2 regions of the Streptomyces violaceoruber genome follow, and region 1 is predicted to be linked to the other one. Evidence: predicted binding sites of a transcription regulator. Region 1 holds the regulator's gene; the other holds the start of a gene.
What was found. Region 1 encodes HspR, which represses chaperone genes until heat shock. Its sites were predicted from a motif close to TTGAGNNNNNNNNNCTCAA; they were not measured.
Positions count from the first base shown of each region.

Region 2: lon (endopeptidase La) is a predicted target of HspR. The motif match lies at 1,584-1,602, and genes of this name have one in related genera.

Region 1 is NZ_CP137734.1:4,498,695-4,502,069, forward strand. It holds gene grpE (nucleotide exchange factor GrpE) at 1-479, shown strand, start outside; gene dnaJ (molecular chaperone DnaJ) at 522-1,721, shown strand; gene R2E43_RS20245 (heat shock protein transcriptional repressor HspR) at 1,727-2,182, shown strand; gene R2E43_RS20250 (sugar ABC transporter substrate-binding protein) at 2,386-3,375, shown strand, end outside.
Region 2 is NZ_CP137734.1:2,790,177-2,793,551, forward strand. It holds gene lon (endopeptidase La) at 1-1,561, opposite strand, end outside; gene R2E43_RS12105 (spermidine synthase family protein) at 1,741-2,448, shown strand; gene R2E43_RS12110 (response regulator transcription factor) at 2,562-3,296, shown strand; gene R2E43_RS12115 (sensor histidine kinase) at 3,293-3,375, shown strand, end outside.

The sequences.
Region 1 (3,375 bases):
AGGCCGAGTACCAGAACTACCGCCGCCGGGTGGAGCGGGACCGCGTCGCGGTCAAGGAGGTCGCCGTCGCGAACCTCCTGTCCGAGCTGCTTCCCGTGCTCGACGACGTCGGGCGCGCCCGGGAGCACGGCGAACTGGTCGGCGGCTTCAAGTCCGTCGCGGAGTCGCTGGAGACCACGGTCGCCAAGCTGGGCCTCCAGCAGTTCGGCAAGGAGGGCGAGCCCTTCGACCCGACGATCCACGAGGCCCTGATGCACTCCTACGCACCGGACGTCACCGAGACGACCTGCGTGGCGATCCTGCAGCCGGGGTACCGGATCGGCGAACGCACCATCCGCCCCGCGCGGGTGGCGGTCGCCGAGCCGCAGCCGGGCGCCCAGACGGTCAAGCCGGCCGAGGACGCCGCCGAGGCGCAGGACGCCTCCGGCGCGGAGGACGACGCCGGGACCAAGGAGAGCGGTGGCCCGGACGAGGGCTGAGCTCGAAGTGACGCGTAGGGCGCGAGAGGAGGGACGTCGGGGATGAGCACGAAGGACTTCATCGAGAAGGACTACTACAAGGTTCTCGGCGTCCCCAAGGACGCCACCGAGGCCGAGATCAAGAAGGCGTACCGGAAGCTCGCCCGCGAGAACCACCCGGACGCCAACAAGGGAAACGTCAAGGCGGAGGAGCGCTTCAAGGAGATCTCCGAGGCCAACGACATCCTCGGTGACCCCAAGAAGCGCAAGGAGTACGACGAGGCCCGCGCCCTCTTCGGCAACGGCGGATTCCGCCCGGGGCCGGGCGCGGGCGGCGGCGGCACCTTCAACTTCGACCTGGGCGACCTCTTCGGAGGCGGCGCCCAGGGCGGGGGAGGCCAGGGCGGCGCCGGCGGCTTCGGCGGCGGCCTCGGGGACGTCTTCGGCGGCCTGTTCAACCGCACCGGCGGCGGACCGGGCACCGGCACGCGCACGCAGCCGCGGCGCGGGCAGGACATCGAGTCCGAGGTCACCCTGAGCTTCACCGAGGCCATCGAGGGCGCGACCGTGCCGCTCCGGATGTCCTCGCAGGCGCCCTGCAAGGCCTGTTCGGGCACCGGCGACAAGAACGGCACACCGCGCGTGTGCCCGACCTGCGTCGGCACCGGCCAGGTCGCCCGGGGCTCGGGCGGCGGCTTCTCCCTCACCGACCCGTGCCCGGACTGCAAGGGCCGCGGCCTGATCGCCGAGGACCCCTGCGAGGTCTGCAAGGGCTCCGGACGCGCCAAGTCCTCGCGGACGATGCAGGTCCGTATCCCCGCCGGGGTCTCGGACGGACAGCGCATCCGGCTGCGCGGCAAGGGCACGCCGGGCGAGCGGGGCGGTCCGGCGGGCGACCTGTACGTGGTCGTGCACGTCAAGGAGCACCCCGTCTTCGGCCGCCGGGGCGACAACCTCACCGTCACCGTCCCGGTCACCTACGCCGAGGCGGCCCTCGGCGGCGAGGTCCGCGTCCCGACCCTGGGCGGTCCGTCCGTCACGCTGAAGCTGCCGGCGGGCACGCCCAACGGCCGCACCATGCGGGCCCGGGGCAAGGGCGCGGTCCGCAAGGACGGCACCCGCGGCGACCTTCTGGTCACCGTGGAGGTGAGTGTTCCGAAGGATCTGACGGGGAAGGCTCGTGACGCGCTTCAGGCGTATCGCGAGGCGACCGCGGACGAGGATCCGCGGGCGGAGTTGTTCCAGGCCGCGAAGGGAGCTTGACGGGAATGGACGGTCGGCGACGCAACCCGTACGAACTGACCGAGGACACCCCGGTCTACGTCATCTCGGTGGCGGCCCAGCTCTCCGGCCTGCACCCGCAGACGCTGCGCCAGTACGACCGCCTAGGCCTGGTCTCCCCCGACCGCACGGCCGGCCGCGGCCGGCGCTACTCGGCCCGCGACATCGAACTGCTCCGGCAGGTCCAGCAGTTGTCGCAGGACGAGGGCATCAACCTGGCCGGAATCAAGCGCATCATCGAACTGGAGAACCAGGTCGCCGAGCTCCAGGCCCGCGCGGCCGAGCTGGCCGCCGCGCTCGACGGCGCGGCCACGGCGATGCGCCAGCGCGAGGCCGCGGTGCACGCGTCGTACCGCCGTGACCTGGTCCCTTACCAAGAGGTACAGCAGACCAGCGCCTTGGTGGTCTGGCGGCCGAGCCGCCGCGGCCAGTCCTCGGACTGAGCCGGACCGGCAGTCGGCACAAGGGAAACGGCAGCACCGGCCCCGGAGGACCACCGCGTCCTCCGGGGCCGATTCACAACGGTGCTGTCTCATTGGTCTAGTACTTCTTGACGATTTGGTGAAGACAGCGTTGGCTCTCTTCACCGGGGTCACCTGGGTCACCTGGAGAGCAACTACGCCCGTGTGTCGGAAGGTCTAGCGCAGTGAGCAGCCGTGCCCGTCGAATCGCCATATCCGTGGCCGCGTCCCTGATGACCTTCTCGCTGGCCTCCTGCGGCATGCTGGGCGCGTCGGAGAGCAGCGACGACGCCAGCCCCACCAAGGGCAACGACCTCCTGGTCGGACTGCTGCTGCCGGAGAAGGAGAACACGCGCTACGAGCAGTTCGACTACCCCTTCTTCAAGAAGAAGGTCGGCGAGCTGACGCGTGACGAGGGCATCGTCAAGTACGCCAACGCCGAGGCCAGCGCCACCAAGCAGGCCGACCAGATGCAGCAGATGATCGAGGACAAGGTCGACGTGATCGTGCTGGACGCGGTCGACGCGCACGCCATCGCGGACGGCGTGCAGAAGGCCAAGGACGCCGGCATCCCCGTCATCGCCTACGACCGGCTGGCCGAGGGCCCGATCGACGCCTACATCTCCTTCGACAACGAGCTGGTCGGCGAGGTCCAGGGCCGCTCGCTCATCGAGGCGCTCGGCGGCGACCCGGAGAGCTCCGCGAAGATCGTCATGATGAACGGCTCGTCCACCGACCCCAACGCCAAGCAGTTCAAGGCGGGCGCGCTGTCGGAGCTGAACGGCAAGGTGACGATCGCCCAGTCCTTCGACACCAAGGACTGGAAGCCGGAGAACGCCGAGGCGAACATGACCGAGGCGATCGAGAAGATCGGCAAGAAGAAGATCGCGGGCGTCTACTCCGCCAACGACGGCATGGCGGGCGGCGTCATCAAGGCCCTGGAGGACGCGGGCGTCACCGACCTGCCGCCGATCACCGGCCAGGACGCGGAACTCGCGGCGGTCCAGCGGATCGTCACCGGCGAGCAGTACATGAGCGTGTACAAGTCCTACCCGCAGGAGGCCGAGAACGCCGCGGAGATGGCCGTGGCGCGGGTCCAGGGCCGGGACATCCAGTTCGACGCGCTCGCCCGCGACAAGGTCGACAGCCCCACCCACAAGGGCATCCCCGCCCAG
Region 2 (3,375 bases), 1.7 Mb from region 1:
GGAGCAGGTGGTCCCGGGCGATGACGACCTTCTCGTCCTCCGTGTAGCCGTCCAGGCGGACCAGCTCCATGCGGTCGAGCAGGGCCTCCGGGATGGCCTCCAGGACGTTGGCGGTGGCGAGGAAGACGACGTCGGACAGGTCCAGCTCGACCTCCAGGTAGTGGTCCCGGAAGGTGTGGTTCTGGGCCGGGTCGAGGACCTCCAGCAGGGCGGCGGCCGGGTCGCCCCGGAAGTCGGAGCCCACCTTGTCGATCTCGTCGAGCAGGACGACCGGGTTCATGGACCCCGCCTCCTTGATCGCCCGCACGATCCGGCCGGGCAGCGCGCCGACGTACGTCCGCCGGTGGCCGCGGATCTCGGCCTCGTCGCGGACGCCGCCGAGGGCGACGCGGACGAACTTGCGGCCCATCGCGTGGGCGACGGACTCTCCGAGGCTGGTCTTGCCGACGCCGGGCGGGCCGACCAGGGCCAGTACGGCACCGCCGCGCCGGCCGCCGACCACGCCGAGGCCCCGGTCGCCGCGCCGCTTGCGCACGGCCAGGTACTCGGTGATGCGCTCCTTCACGTCCTCCAGGCCCGCGTGCTCGGCGTCGAGCACGGCCTGGGCGCCCTGGATGTCGTAGGCGTCCTCGGTGCGCTCGCTCCACGGCATCTCCAGGACCGTGTCGAGCCAGGTGCGGATCCAGGAGCCCTCGGGCGACTGGTCGGAGGACCGCTCCAGCTTGTCGACCTCCTTGAGCGCGGCCTCGCGGACCTTCTCGGGCAGGTCGGCGGCCTCGACCCGGGCGCGGTAGTCGTCGGACTCCTCGCCCTCCTGCTCGCCGTTGATCTCGCGCAGCTCCTTGCGGACGGCTTCGAGCTGGCGGCGCAGCAGGAACTCGCGCTGCTGCTTGTCGACGCCCTCCTGGACGTCCTTGGCGATGGTCTCGGCCACGTCCTGCTCGGCGAGGTGGTCGCGCAGCTGCTGGGTGGCGATCTTCAGGCGGGCGACCGGGTCGGTGGTCTCCAGCAGTTCGACCTTCTGCTCGGTGGTCAGGAACGGCGAGTAGCCGGAGTTGTCGGCGAGCGCGGACACGTCGTCGATGGCCTGGACCCGGTCGACGACCTGCCAGGCGCCGCGCTTGCGCAGCCAGGCGGTGGCGAGCGCCTTGTACTCCTTCACCAGCTCGGCGACCTGGCCGGGCAGCGGATCGGGAACGGTCTCGTCGACCCGGGTGCCCTCGACCCAGAGCGCGGCGCCCGGGCCGGTGGTGCCGGCGCCGATGCGCACCCGGCCCCGGCCGCGGATCAGGGCGCCCGGGTCGCCGTCGGCCAGGCGGCCGACCTGCTCGACCGTGCCGAGCACGCCGGTGGCGGCGTGCGTGCCGTCGATGCGCGGGACGAGGAGGACGCGGGGCTTGCCGGGCTCGGACCTGGCGGCGGCCTGGGCGGCCTCCACCGCGGCCCGTACCTCGGCGTCGCTCAGGTCCAGGGGGACGACCATGCCGGGCAGGACCACTTCGTCGTCGAGCGGCAGCACGGGCAGGGTGAGCGGTGTGAAGGCGGCGGACTCAGCAGCCATGATCTCCCCTTCGGCAGTCAAGTTGAGTTACATCGACTCAATGAAAGGGAGCCCGGGATTGTTCCCCAAGCCCTGTTCGCTGTGAGCGATCAAGTACCGGGGGGCATTTCCCGCCTCTCGGGACAGCACCGCCGTACCGGCCCGCATTCCTCCGCCGGAGCGGGTGCCAGGATGGGCCGATGCCCCTCACTACCCACGACTCCCCCGAGGCCGCCGAGGCCCCCGAGGTGCTGGACCGCCGCGAGGGTCCGTACGGCGAGGTGGTCCTGCGCCGGCACGGGACGTTGCTCCAGATCATCGCGAACGGCTGCTTCCTGATGGACACCTCCGACGGGCGTTCGGAGCGGCGCCTGGTCGACGCGGCGGCCGACGCGCTGGCCGCCTCCGGCGGACGGACCGCTCCGCACCTGCTCATCGGCGGTCTCGGGGTCGGCTTCTCCCTCGCGCACGCGGCCGCCGACCCCCGCTGGGGCCGGATCGCGGTCGTCGAGCGCGAGGGCGCCATCATCGACTGGCACCGCGCCGGACCGCTGGCCGCGCTCTCCGCCGACGCGCTGGCCGACCCGCGCGCGGAGATCGTCGAGGCGGACCTGGTCGCGTACGTCAATGAGACATCCGACACGTACGACGCCCTGTGCCTGGACATCGACAACGGCCCCGGCTGGACCGTCACCGAGGGCAACGACGGGCTGTACGCGCCGTCCGGACTGGCGGGCTGCGCACGGCTGTTGAGGCCCGGCGGGGTGCTCGCCGTATGGTCCGCGCAGCCCTCTCCGGAATTCGAAGAAACCTTGCGTAATGCCGGTTTCCAACAGGTGCGTACCGAAGAGATCCCCGTTGCCCGGGGCGTTCCGGACGTCGTGCACATCGGCGTCGGGCCTGGATAGCAAAGGCGCGGTGACTCCCCGTACGCTGCTGCCCTGACGCGGATCATTCAAGCGTCAAGCGCAGTCATGGGATCACCCCACGGATTCCGGAAAGCACACCTCAGGGGCGGGCGATGGAGCAGACACAGACCTCCCACAACGGCACGGCCACCCAGGGCGCCCAGCGCCGGGTGCTGGTGGTCGAGGACGATCAGACGATCGTGGACGCCATCGCGACCCGTCTGCGCGCCGAGGGATTCCTGGTGCAAACGGCGGGCGACGGTCCGTCCGCCGTCGACACGGCCGAGGCTTGGCAGCCCGACCTGCTGATCCTCGACATCATGCTGCCCGGCTTCGACGGCCTGGAGGTCTGCCGGCGCGTGCAGGCCCAGCGGCCGGTGCCGGTGCTGATGCTCACCGCGCGCGACGACGAGACGGACATGCTGGTCGGCCTCGGCGTGGGCGCCGACGACTACATGACCAAGCCGTTCTCGATGCGCGAGCTGGCCGCCCGCGTGCACGTGCTGCTGCGGCGGGTGGAGCGGGCCGTGGTGGCCGCCTCCACGCCGCGCAGCGGCATCCTGCGCCTGGGCGAGCTGGAGATCGACCACGCGCAGCGCCGGGTGCGGGTGCGCAGCGAGGACGTCCACCTCACGCCGACCGAGTTCGACCTGCTGGTCTGCCTGGCGAACACCCCGCGCGCGGTGCTCTCCCGCGAGCAGCTGCTCGCCGAGGTGTGGGACTGGGCGGACGCCTCCGGCACCCGGACCGTGGACAGCCACATCAAGGCGCTGCGCCGGAAGATCGGCGCCGAGCGCATCCGTACCGTGCACGGCGTGGGCTACGCCTTGGAGACGCCGACGCCATGAGCAGCAGAGGACGGGAAGCCGCACGGAGGAACCCCGGCCCTCGGACCACCGGGGAGCCCTGGGGCGGCGTGCGCCCGTT